2 linked regions of the Chitinimonas arctica genome follow. The protein of the gene in region 1 interacts with the protein of each later gene in a pairwise test. Links are inferred from orthologs where the notes say so. Each region holds a gene or a part of one and is shown in the gene's direction. Other genes may lie near its edges.

What was found.
Region 2: the proteins of ung (region 1) and ndk interact in binary tests that used the Escherichia coli proteins (3 or more experiments, as listed by UniProt). The link is inferred for Chitinimonas arctica from one-to-one orthologs.

Annotation. Positions count from the first base shown.
Region 1 is NZ_CP041730.1:426,779-432,730, reverse strand. What follows is about bases 1,800-4,719. They hold ung (uracil-DNA glycosylase), read left to right. Parts: upstream 1,800-2,882; coding sequence 2,883-3,557; downstream 3,558-4,719. Other genes in these bases: lplT (lysophospholipid transporter LplT), read right to left, coding at 3,599-4,719; FNU76_RS01965 (PilZ domain-containing protein), read left to right, coding at 2,372-2,893; FNU76_RS01970 (carbonic anhydrase), read right to left, coding at 1,800-2,157. In the rest of the region: FNU76_RS01980 (hypothetical protein), read left to right, coding at 1-378; FNU76_RS01975 (phytanoyl-CoA dioxygenase family protein), read right to left, coding at 450-1,220; more of FNU76_RS01970, read right to left, coding at 1,324-1,799; more of lplT, read right to left, coding at 4,720-4,891; FNU76_RS01950 (aspartate kinase), read left to right, coding at 5,210-5,952. UniProt on the Escherichia coli protein: Excises uracil residues from the DNA which can arise as a result of misincorporation of dUMP residues by DNA polymerase or due to deamination of cytosine.
Region 2 is NZ_CP041730.1:4,079,339-4,085,204, forward strand. What follows is about bases 1,627-4,460. They hold ndk (nucleoside-diphosphate kinase), read left to right. Parts: upstream 1,627-2,749; coding sequence 2,750-3,172; downstream 3,173-4,460. Other genes in these bases: FNU76_RS18575 (SPOR domain-containing protein), read right to left, coding at 1,627-1,922; FNU76_RS24170 (hypothetical protein), read right to left, coding at 1,871-2,542; rlmN (dual-specificity RNA methyltransferase RlmN), read left to right, coding at 3,190-4,296; pilW (type IV pilus biogenesis/stability protein PilW), read left to right, coding at 4,300-4,460. In the rest of the region: FNU76_RS18565 (acetyl-CoA carboxylase carboxyltransferase subunit alpha), read left to right, coding at 1-256; tRNA lysidine(34) synthetase TilS, read left to right, coding at 225-1,583; more of FNU76_RS18575, read right to left, coding at 1,578-1,626; more of pilW, read left to right, coding at 4,461-5,046; FNU76_RS18600 (helix-turn-helix domain-containing protein), read left to right, coding at 5,088-5,866. UniProt on the Escherichia coli protein: Major role in the synthesis of nucleoside triphosphates other than ATP. The ATP gamma phosphate is transferred to the NDP beta phosphate via a ping-pong mechanism, using a phosphorylated active-site intermediate.

The DNA of each region.
Region 1 (5,952 bases):
AAGTGCTCGCATCGTTTGGTCGGTGAAGCATTTTCGGATTGGAAAAACACACCAACTTTGCCATATGTATTCGAACGGCTGGCTGATATCAACGCTGGGCGGCTTGAATGTCTGACGCTTTTTACCACCGACGGAAAGAACATGATGTTCCTTGGTAAGCCAGGACTGACGCATATTTGCCTGTTTGCTTCCGATAAGGAGACGTATATCTTCGACAATGGAACTGCGGACACGACCAAAGTAGACATAGCGGGCGATTATTGGCCCTCGTTCCAGTTATGCCGTGATGGGCAAAGATCGAAGGATATCGCGAGGGAGTTTTGTATAAGCGGCCGGCCCCTGGCTGCTCAGAAGTGGATTCACTATGTTGAATCCTAAGACCAGGCAGTGACAATCGACCCGGGACGCCCTACACGCTTTGTGTGGGGTGCCCCTCGCCGGCAGGGGGGTCAGGCCAGCGCGACCGACGGCAGGCTGGCGCTGCGGCTGCCGGGTAGCGGGTGATTGTCTTGGCGGTGATAGCCGAAGACCAGCGAATACTTGCTGGTCTCGGTCCGATTCCAGCCGGCGGCGTGGAAGGTACGGGCATGGAAGAACACCACGTCGCCCGGCGCCAATTCGGGGAAGACGGCCTGTTCGATCAAGGCCTGGTTCTCCGCCAGGTCCGGCCGCAGAAAGGCGCGGTTCTCGAAGCGCTCGGCGGAGATGTCCATGGTATGGCTTCCCGGTAGAAAGCCCAGGCAGCCGTTCTCGCGCACTTCCATGCCCAGTGCCAACCACACCGAGATCAGGTTGCTGTCTTCAAAGCTCCAATAGCGGATATCGCGATGCCAGTGGGTCACGCTGGAGAATGCCGGCTGCTTGGTCATCAGGCTATTGTGGTGGGCCTGGCTCAGCGCGATATGTTCGCTGCCCAGCAATTGCCTTACCCGGCCCGCCAGGCTTGCGTCCAAAGCCCAGCGCCTAAACACCTCGTCACGGGCATAGACCTGCTTCAGCCGCCTTGCCGTCTGGCCACCGGCCGCCTCGCGCGAGCTGGGCGCGCCGGGATAGTGGGTGTCGGCTTCATATTCGATCGGTTCGATGGCACGGGCCAGCTGGTCCTTGCCGGTGGCGAGCAGAGCTTGCCGCAATTCTGCGTCGGCCATGGCGCGGACGACGATAAAACCCTGCCGCTGAAAGGTTTCGAGCTCGGCAGGCGTGAACAACTGAGTAGTCATTGGCAACTTTCGGCAGAAACGACAACGCGGCCGGAGGGCCGCGTTGCTGGGGACTCGGTTGGCCGCGATTCTACTCCGCCTCCGCACCGGCCGAAATGCGCGCCTACATGCTTTCCAGGATTTCCCGGCCGTTGATGGGTTGGACCGGGCGGGCATTGAAGGGGAACTCGCGACGGAACCGTGCCAGCTGGGCGCTGGAAAGCTCGACGGGCGTCTTCAGGATCAACCAGCGCACACCCTCCGAGCAGGGCGGGGTGGTGAGCGACCCGGTCAGGGTGTAGTACTTCAAGTTGCCTGGCAGCAGGCCGGCGGGGCTGAACGAGCGCTCTTCGTAGCTGCGGCTTTCGCCGTGTTCTTCCGGCAACCGCTCCCAATGGGTCTGCAGCAAGGGGTGTTCCTTGCCTTCCTTGAACAGCACGGCGACGACCGCCAACTGTCCCGCTTCGCTCTTATGCACCATATGGGCGACCAGCGGGAATTGCTTGCCGCTGATCAGCTCTTCACTGGGCGTATGGAAATGGAACTGCTTCAATTCATAGCGCTCGCCCAGGGCCTCCAGCCAACTGCCCGGATCGATATTGACCTGGATGGTGTGGCCATTATTGACGATGGCCAGCTTGCTCATGCCGTAGGAAAACTTCAGCGGTGCCAGTTGTTGGCCCACGGCGCCGGACACATTGACGGGCGATTGCTCTTTGCCTTCACTGCAGGGGGTATTGGCGGCATTCAGCCTGGACCAGTTCTGCGGTCCGGTCTTCGGCCCGGTGTAGCTCCAGTGGTTGGGATCTTCCGCATGCACATCGGCGGCCTTGTGTTCGTGAGCGGCACTGACCGGTTTGCCCATCTTGACGGGTTTCGCCGCCGGGGCTTCGTTCGCCAGCAGCGGACCGCTGGAAAGCAGCAGGAAGAGGCTGGGCAACAGATGTTTTTTTACCATGGATAGTGAGCGGACCGGCCTGCAAATCCGCGAGGGGAGGATTAATGGAATATAAAGTCTAGATAGGCGCCTAGTGCTTTGCCAAGCTAGGGAAACTGTAAACAAATCTACTGGAACCATTGCTGTGTCCGCTACGCCGGCGACTGCTTGGGCCCGTATTCCTTACTGAGTGCCCCTAAGGGGTATACTTATCTGTATCAGACTGGAGGCTTGCATGGCCGCTGCGCTATCCATCGATCTCGATCTGCCCCTCGCCTGGCTGCATGCCGCGCCGCCGCCAGGTACCGACGGCGTATTGCTGCTGCGGGTCTTGGCCTTACTGGAGGCGGCGCCGCCTCATCTTGACGATGAAGACGGTCCGGAAGCGTTGCGCTGGCAGGCGCTGGAAGCGCGGGTGGACCTGACCTTGCAGCTATTGGGCCAATTGCTGGCCCGGGGCGAACCGCTGCCGCCGACGCGGCCACTGGTCCTGCATGGCGGCGGTGCGAGTTGGCTGGCGGCAACGGCCTTGCCGGTCGGCGATGTCGGCACCTTGGTCTTGCACCTGTCACCGCGTATTCCACAGCCCCTTTATTTGTCGGCCCATATCGACAGCTGCCTGGCGGAAGCGGGCGGCTGGCGTGTGAACTGCAGCTTTCAGCATCTGGATGCCGAGTTGCAGGACTGGCTGGAAAAAACCATCTTTCGGCGCCATCGCCGTGAAATCTTCGAGCGCAAACACCCACATGATGATTGATTTACCCTCCGCCTGGGCGGATCTGCTGGCGGATCAAGTCCGCCAGCCCTATTGGACGGCACTGCAGCAATTCCTTCAGGCGGAAACGGCCGCCGGCAAGCAAATCTACCCGCCAGAACCCTTGCGTTATGCTGCCCTGGCGGCGGTTGACCCGGCTGATGTCGGCGTGGTGATCCTGGGTCAGGATCCCTACCATGGAGCCGGCCAGGCGCATGGACTGAGTTTTTCGGTCCCCCTGGGCGTGCGTCCGCCGCCTTCCCTGGTCAATATCTTCAAGGAAATCAGTCGGGACCTGGGATGTTCGCCGCCGCAACACGGCAATCTGGCGGGATGGACACGGCAGGGTGTGTTGCTGCTGAACAGCGTGCTGACGGTGGAGGCGGAAAAAGCGGGCGCCCACCGCAAGCGCGGCTGGGAGCAATTTACCGATACGCTGATTGCGCGATTGGCGCAGCGCCATGACGGCATCGTGTTTTTGCTGTGGGGAGCTTACGCGGAAGCCAAGACTGGCTTGATCGATGCTGACCGGCACTGTGTATTGCGTTCGCCTCACCCATCGCCGCTCTCCGCCTACCGCGGTTTTCTCGGCAATGGGCATTTTTCCGAAGCCAACCGCTACCTGGTCGCGCGGGGCAGGGCGCCTATCGATTGGGCCCTGGCTTGATTTCCCGGGCCGCCTACTCGGCGGCCCGGCGCTCCTGCGCTTTAATCGTGCATCAGCCCTGCCGCTTGGCCGCGACGGTGTAGATGCATGATGTAGAGCATGGGAATGATCAGCAGCAGGCCAAAACCGATAATGATGCTGTACATCGGGGGTACGCCGCCCAGGCTTTGGAAATAGGCGAGCGCGTGGCCGTGCATATTGTCGCTGAGCGGGCTGCTGAAATATTTCACCAGCAAGGCATGGCCGCCGACCATGACCAGGATGCCGAGATTTTCGTTGAAATTCTGCACCGCGATCGAATGGCCCGCGCCCATCAATAGATGGCCACGGTGTTGCAGCATGGCATTGAGCGGCACCACGAAGAAGCCGGCCAGGGCGCCGACCAGGAACATCTGTGTGCCGGCCAGTACGACATTATTGATAAACAGCATGCTGATGACCATGACGCCCATGGCGACGCCGGCAGGCAGCACCCGGAAGGCTTGCCGTAGCGGAATCAGGCGGCCGGCCAGGATGGCGCCGGCGGCCGTGCCGAAAGCGACCACCGCGACCAGGCGGGTGGCTTCCTCCAGATTGAAGCCCAGCCAGATCACCGCCCAATTGATCACGACCAGGCGCATGGTGGCGCCGGCGCCCCAGAACAGGGTGGTGACCGCCAAGGACAGCTGGCCTTGCGGATCGCGCCACAACTTGATCACGCAATCCCAGAATTCGCGTATCAGGAAGCGCGGGCTGTAATGGATGGGCTTGAGTTCCACGTTCAGCTTGGGGATATAGAGATTCACCCAGGCGGCCGCGAGATAGATAAAGCACAGTACGACCAGGGCAAAGACCGGCGCGCTCAGCATATGTAGCGGCGTGATGGCCAGCCATTCCCCCATGCGCGGCCCGGCGATCAGGCCGCCCAGCACGGTGCCGAAGATAATGGCGCTGACCGTCGCGCCCTCCAGCCAGCCATTGGCGGCGACCAACTGCTCATGCGGCAGGTATTCGGTCACGATGCCGTACTTGGCCGGCGAGTAGGCAGCGGCGCCGAAACCGACCACGGCGTAGGCCAGCAGGGGAGGCAGGCCCACCAGCATGCCGACGCAGCCGAGCAACTTGATGCCGTTGCACAGCATCATGGCCTTGCCCTTGTGCATGGAGTCGGCGAAGGAGCCGGCAAAAGGGGCCAGCACGACATAAGAAACGGTAAAGCACCATAGCAACATGGACTGGTGCCAAGCCGGTGCCTCCTGGATCTTGAGCAGTGCCAGGGCGGCGATAAAGAGAGCATTGTCCGCCAGCGCAGAGAGAAACTGCGCGGTCAGAATAGTGTAGAAACCGCGATTCATCAGAAGGCGTCGCTTGGCAAGGCGCGGTGTGGAGGAAGCGGCTTTATACCATAGCCTCCCGATAGATTGATGTCGCGTGGATATCGGCGACCGCGCCGAGCGGCTAAATTTCCCGCAAGCGCTTGCTCGCCAAGGTGGCGTCGCATCCTCATATCCCCCGCGATTTTCGCCGTCAACCAACGCTGTATATGGCTTATAGCCCAATGAGGGCGGGGCCCTTGCGAAAAATTCTAATAAACGGAGGCAAGCGCGCCTTGTCTTCGGGCGAGGCTTTCTTTAGATTCGATTCCTTTCATTAAGTAAGACCCGAGGGAAGGAATGGCGCTAATCGTCCAGAAGTACGGCGGCACATCGATGGGTTCGCCCGAGCGAATCAAGAATGTGGCTCGTCGCATCGCCAAATATAGGGCTCAGGGTCACGAGGTGGTTGTCGTGGTCTCCGCCATGAGCGGTGAAACCAACCGGCTGATTGCCTTGGCCAGGGAAATCCAGGCCGAACCGGATCCGCGTGAGCTGGATGTCATCATCTCCACCGGCGAGCAGGTCACCATTGGCCTCCTATCCATGGCCTTGAAAGCGATCGGCCTCGACGCCCGCAGCTACACCGGCGGGCAGGTGCGGATATTGACCGATGCCTCCCATACCAAGGCGCGTATCCAGCATATAGATGAAGCGCCCATGCGCGCCGACCTGGCGGCGGGCCGGGTGGTGGTGGTGGCCGGCTTCCAGGGTGTGGATGAGCTGGGCAATATCACCACGCTGGGCCGTGGCGGCTCAGATACCACGGGCGTGGCGCTTGCCGCTGCGCTCAAGGCGGATGAATGCCAGATATATACCGACGTGGACGGCGTCTACACCACCGACCCGCGCGTGGTGCCGGAAGCCCGCCGGCTGAAGACGGTCACTTTCGAGGAAATGCTCGAAATGGCCAGCCTGGGTTCCAAGGTATTGCAAATCCGCTCGGTCGAGTTCGCCGGCAAGTACAAGGTCAAACTGCGCGTGCTCTCCAGCTTTCAAGATGAAGGCGACGGCACGCTGATTACATTCGAGGAAGAAGACTG
Region 2 (5,866 bases), 3.7 Mb from region 1 along the record:
CGAAAAAGCCTCGGAAGCAGCCGAAACCCTGGGCATTACCGCCAGCCGCCTCAAAACCCTGGGCCTGATCGACAAAGTCGTGGCGGAACCCCTGGGGGGCGCCCACCGCGATCCGCAGGCCATTATGCTGGCGCTGCGCAAGAGCTTGCTGGACGCATTGAAGAACCTGCAGGACAAGCCGGTCGACAGGCTGCTGGAAACCCGCTTCGAGCGGCTGATGAGCTATGGCAAGTTCAAGGAAGTCAGCGCCGGCTGATCCGGAAGCGCTGTACCGGCGCTTCTGTGCGGTCGCGATGCCTTACGTAGCGGCAGGCGGAAGCGTTGCCGTCGGCTATTCCGGCGGCCTCGATTCCACGGTACTGCTGCAGCTGTTCCATCGCTTGCGTGCGCAGCAGCCGTTCGCGCTGCAAGCCTTCCACCTCCATCACGGCCTAAGCGCCAATGCCGATGCCTGGCTGGCACATTGCACGGCCGGCTGTGCGGGCTTGTCCCTTCCCTTTACCCATGCGCGCGCCGACCTCGCTGCCACGGCCGGCGACAGCCTGGAGGCGCGGGCGCGGGCGGCGCGCTATGCCGCCTACGCCGGATTGGATGCCGAGCGCGTGGCCCTGGGCCACCATCGCGACGATCAGGTCGAGACAGTGCTCTACCGTCTTGCGCGCGGCGCCGGGGTGCATGGCGCCGCCGGCATGCCGGCCTTGCGCCCCTTGGGAGCCGACAAGCTGGTGTGGCGCCCGCTGCTGGGAGAGTCGCGCGCCGAGCTGCTGGCCTATGCCGTTGCGCACGGGATGCGCTGGATCGAAGACGAAAGCAATGACTGTACCGACCATGACCGCAACTATCTGCGCCATGCCTTGATTCCTGGCCTGGTGGCGCGTTTTCCGTCGGCGCCGTCGGCGCTGGCGCGCGCGGCACGCCATTTTGGCGAGGCGGCTGGCTTGCTCGATGCCCTGGCCGAGCAGGATGCCGGTGGTCCTGTCGAGCGTCTGGCGCTGGCCGCGCTGACGCCGCTGGAGGAGGCGCGCCGCCGCAATCTGCTGCGCTGGTTCCTGGCTCGCCATGATTTGCGGCCCGATGAAAAGCAGTTGCGCTTGCTGCTCGATCAGCTGCTGCATGCACGGGAGGACACCAATCCCTGCTTGCGGCTGGCCGATCGGGAAGTGCATCGCTATCGCGGCGAGATTTGGGTAAGCCAGCGTGCCGTGGACGTGCGGCCGTGCGCGGTGGCGCCGGCCGATGCGGGGGGCTTGCCGGGCTGGCGCGGCCGTATCGATTGGACCAGCCGCCAAGGTGGGCTGGATGAACGCTTTCTAAGTGGCTTGCAGGCCAGGCCGCGCGCCGGCGGTGAGATGTTGCGGCCGCGCTCCGGTGGTCCGAATCGCCCCGTCAAATTACTGCTGCAAGAGGCGGGCATTCCGCCTTGGTTTCGCTCGCGTTGGCCCTTGTTGTGGCAGAACGAGCGCCTGGTGGCGCTGGCCGGTATCGCGGTGGCGGCCGAGTGCCAGGCGGACGGCTTGGCGCCGTGGCCGGACTGGCGCTGCGAGGATTGGACCGATTTCGGGCGGTGCCGCCAGGCACTATAGGGGTGCCTGCAATATCGGCGTCACGCCCAGTTCACGCAGGCGGCGCATCATCAGGTCGGCCTCGTCGCGATTCTTGAATGGACCGATCTGCACGCGGGTTTCCAGACGGGCAGGGATGCCGGCGCTACCTAATTTCTCGATCAGCTTCCTGGCATTGTCGCCGCTCTGGAATACCCCTGCCTGTACCGTATACCCCTTGCTGCCGTTAGGCAGGACGCCGGCCGCGAGGGCGGCGATGGTCTGCTCCGGCGTGGGTGGGCTGGGTTTGGCTGGTATCGGCGCCGCGATTATCGGGCTTGGCGCGGGCGTGCCGGACGGCGGCGCAACCGGGGCTGGCACGGTGACGGGCGGGCTGGTGGCCGATTGGGCGCCTCGTGCCGTGGTGACCGGCCTGGTCGGCGGCGGGACGATGATCGGTTTGGGTGCGGCGGTGTGCGCGACGGCAGGGGCGGGCGCCGGGGAGGGGTGGTCGAGGTGGCTGCGGGTGTGGTCTTGCCGGTGCCGGTCTCGGCGGGCGGCTTGGCCGCGGCGACGGGTGCAGGCAGGGTTGGCGTTGGCGTTGGTGTCGGTGTCGGTGTCGGTGTCGGTGTCGGTGTCGATTCGACGGGCGTGGCGGGTGGGGTGGGGCCGCTTTCGGTTCCGCTGGTAGCCGGCGGCGCTGCTTCGGCAACCAACGGTGGGGTGATCGGCGGTACCGCCGCTGGAATCGGCGTTGTTGTTGCCTGGGGCGGCGGCACGGTTTCGGCCTGCAGCGGATTGATGCTGGGTCCTTCCTGTTCCGACCTGGGCTCGCCTTCCAGTTTATTGAGCAGGGTGATGCTGATCGCGACGCCGACGATCAGGCAGATGGCAATGGCCAGCCTCTGCATCAGGCGCTGGCGGATTTCGCTCTGTTCGTCCGCTTCCTCTGCGGTGGCGGGGGCGGTGGGGCGGTTCGGGCTGGGGCGTATAGCACTCAAGTGGCTTGTTCGCCGCGTCGCGGCGCTCCCTGTTCAAGATGTTTTGGTTGATTGCTGGTATGGCTTTTGCGCGGTAAGGCGGCAAAGCTGTTAGAATATTCGGTCATTTTTATGCCGACAAGCTGTGTGAACGCTTTGCGAACTGGCTTGCAGCTTAAAACTTTTTTCCTTCCCACTATGTCTACTTTACGAATTTTGGAGTGAACCATGGCTGTAGAACGCACCCTGTCCATTATCAAGCCCGATGCCGTTGCCAAGAACGTGATTGGCCAGATCTACTCCCGTTTCGAAAATGCCGGCCTGAAGATCGTCGCCGCCAAGATGAAGCAACTGTCGCGCGAAGATGCCGAAGGCTTCTACGCCGTGCACAAGGAACGTCCTTTCTTCAAGGATCTGGTTGATTTCATGGTTTCCGGCCCGGTGATCATCCAGGCGCTGGAAGGCGAAAACGCCGTGATCGCCCACCGCGATCTGATGGGCGCGACCGATCCCAAGAAGGCTGAAAAGGGTACCATTCGTGCCGATTTCGCCGATTCCATCGATGCCAACGCCGTACACGGTTCCGATAGCGTCGAAAACGCCGCCATCGAAATCGCTTACTTCTTCGGCACCGAAGTCTATAGCCGTTAATATCGGATAGCCTTGCCATGTCCATCAATCTGCTTGATTTCGACGCTGCCCGTTTCGCCACCTTCCTAGCCGAGCGTGGTGAGAAGCCGTTTCGCGCCAAGCAGTTGTTGCGCTGGATTCACCATTTCGGCGAATCGGATTTCAACGCGATGACGGACATCGCCAAGGTGACGCGAGAAAAGCTGGCGGCGGAGGCGGTTATCACTCCCCCCAGCTTGCTGCTGGAACAGGCTTCCGAGGACGGCACCCGCAAGTGGTTGCTGGACGTGGGCACCGGTAACGGTGTGGAGGCGGTGTTCATTCCCGAAGACGACAGGGGAACGCTGTGCGTGTCCAGCCAGGTCGGCTGTGCGCTCGAATGCACCTTCTGCTCCACCGGGCGGCAGGGTTTCAACCGTAATCTCAGTACCGCCGAGATCATTGGCCAGCTCTGGTGGGCCAATAAAGCCCTGGGCCGTGATCCCAAGGGCGACCGCATCGTTTCCAATGTGGTCATGATGGGCATGGGCGAGCCCCTAGCCAATTTCGACAATGTCGTCGCCGCCATGCGGCTGATGCTGGACGACAATGCCTATGGCTTGAGCCGCCGCCGGGTGACGCTGTCCACTTCCGGCCTGGTGCCGCAGATGGACCGCTTGCGCGAAGCCTGCCCGGTTGCGCTGGCCGTTTCGCTGCACGCGCCGAACGATGCCCTGCGCGACGAGATCGTGCCGATCAATAAGAAATACCCCCTAAAAGAACTCATGGCGGCCTGCTTGCGTTATCTTGAAAAAGCGCCGCGTGATTTCATTACCTTCGAATACGTTATGCTTGATGGTGTCAACGACACCATGGAGCACGCCAGGCAGCTGGTAGCGTTGGTTAAAGATGTACCGTGTAAATTCAACCTGATCCCGTTCAATCCCTTTCCGAATTCCGGATACGGTCGGTCCAAGCCCGATGCCATTCGCCGCTTCCGCGATCATCTGATCCAGGCCGGCTACATCGTCACGGTGCGCAAGACGCGCGGTGACGATATCGATGCGGCCTGCGGCCAGTTGGCCGGCCAGGTCAAGGACAAGACCAAGCGCACGCTTCGGCTAGCCGCCGAAGGCAAGACCACGATAAACCTTGTGAGGGAGTAAGGCATGAGACAGAGCGTCATCGCCGCTTTGCTGTTTGTGTTGTCGCTGTCTGCCGTCCGGGCGGAAGAGGTGGACCGCCGCCATGAGCTGGCCAAGCTGCGTACCGAGCTGGCGGCTGCCTACTACGCCCGCGGCCAGTACGGCGTGGCTTTGGAAGAATTGAAGAACGCCCTGAACGCCCGCTCCGACTACGCCATGGCCTATAGCATCCAGGGCTTGGTGTACATGGACCTGCGCGAATACGACACGGCGGACAAGAGTTTTCAGCGCGCGCTCAGCCTGGCGCCCAATGATGCCGATGTGAACCACAATTACGGTTGGTTCCTCTGCAACAAGCGCGACAAATTCACCGAGTCGCTACGCTATTTCACCACTGCCATGAAGAATCCGCTCTATACGACGCCGGAAAAATCCATGCAGCAAGCAGGTCTGTGCGCCACCAAGGCGGGCGACCTGAAAGCAGCCGAGGACTACCTGCGCAAGTCCGACCGCATCCAGCCCGACGATACCCAGACCCTGTTGGGACTGGCCCAGCTGGCTTACCGCCGGGGCGAATTTGAAGCGACCCGGCAATTGCTGGCCCGCCATGCACGCTTGGGAACGCCGATCGCCGAGGCCTTGTGGTTGAACGTGCGCGTTGACCGCAAACTGGGCAGCGGCGAGGCGGACTCGGGCTTTGCCAAGGAGCTCAAGACCCGTTTCCCCGATAGTGACGAGGCTCGCCGGCTCGCCGCTGGCCAATTCGACTAGTTCCACCCTTCCGAGAGAGCCGCACCGGCATGATGTCCGAGATGAGCCAAGATCAAGCACAGAATCTGCAGGAACCCCTTTCAAGCAGCGTGCTACCCACCGCTGGCGCCGTACTTGCCGCGCAGCGGCAGCAGTTGGGCCTGTCCTTGCTGGATGTGTCGGCCAAGTTGAAGCTGTCCAAGCGCCAGATCGAAGCGCTTGAGTCCGACCGGTATGGCGAATTGCCCGGCAATACCTTCGTTCGAGGCTTTGTCCGCAATTACGCCCGCTTGCTGGAGCTGGACCCGCAACCCCTGATCGCCTATCTCGACGCGCATCTGCCGCGCGAGGCGGCACAGTCGGCCCTGCCGCGCCTGCGCGACGAGCCGCTGCCGGTGTTGCGTCCCAGCGGCAGCGCCGGCCGTTCGCCCTTCGTCATCGCCATCCTGGGCGCCATGGCGCTGGTCCTGGTCGGTGCCGGGGGATACTGGCTGTACGAGAAAAGCCGCCGCTTCGAGCCCGAACTGACCTTGGCGCCCGCCAATAGCGCCGTCGTCCTGCCCGCTGGCGGGGCGGCCGGCGATGCACCGGCGCAGGTGGCGCCCCAGGCCGCGGCGCTCCCGCCCGGCGACCAGCCCGTTCCGGCCGCGGTAACCGCTGCCGTGCCGGTACAGACGCCGCCGCCCAATCTGCCGGGCAATCCGCCGCCCGCCGTGGCGAGCCCGGTTGCGGTGCCCGCGCCGGTGGCGCCGAGTACCGCGACCGCACCGGTTGTCGTGGCGCCGGCCGCCGTGCCTCCCACGCCTGCTTCCGCCGATATCCGCGTAGTGGCCCAGCGCGA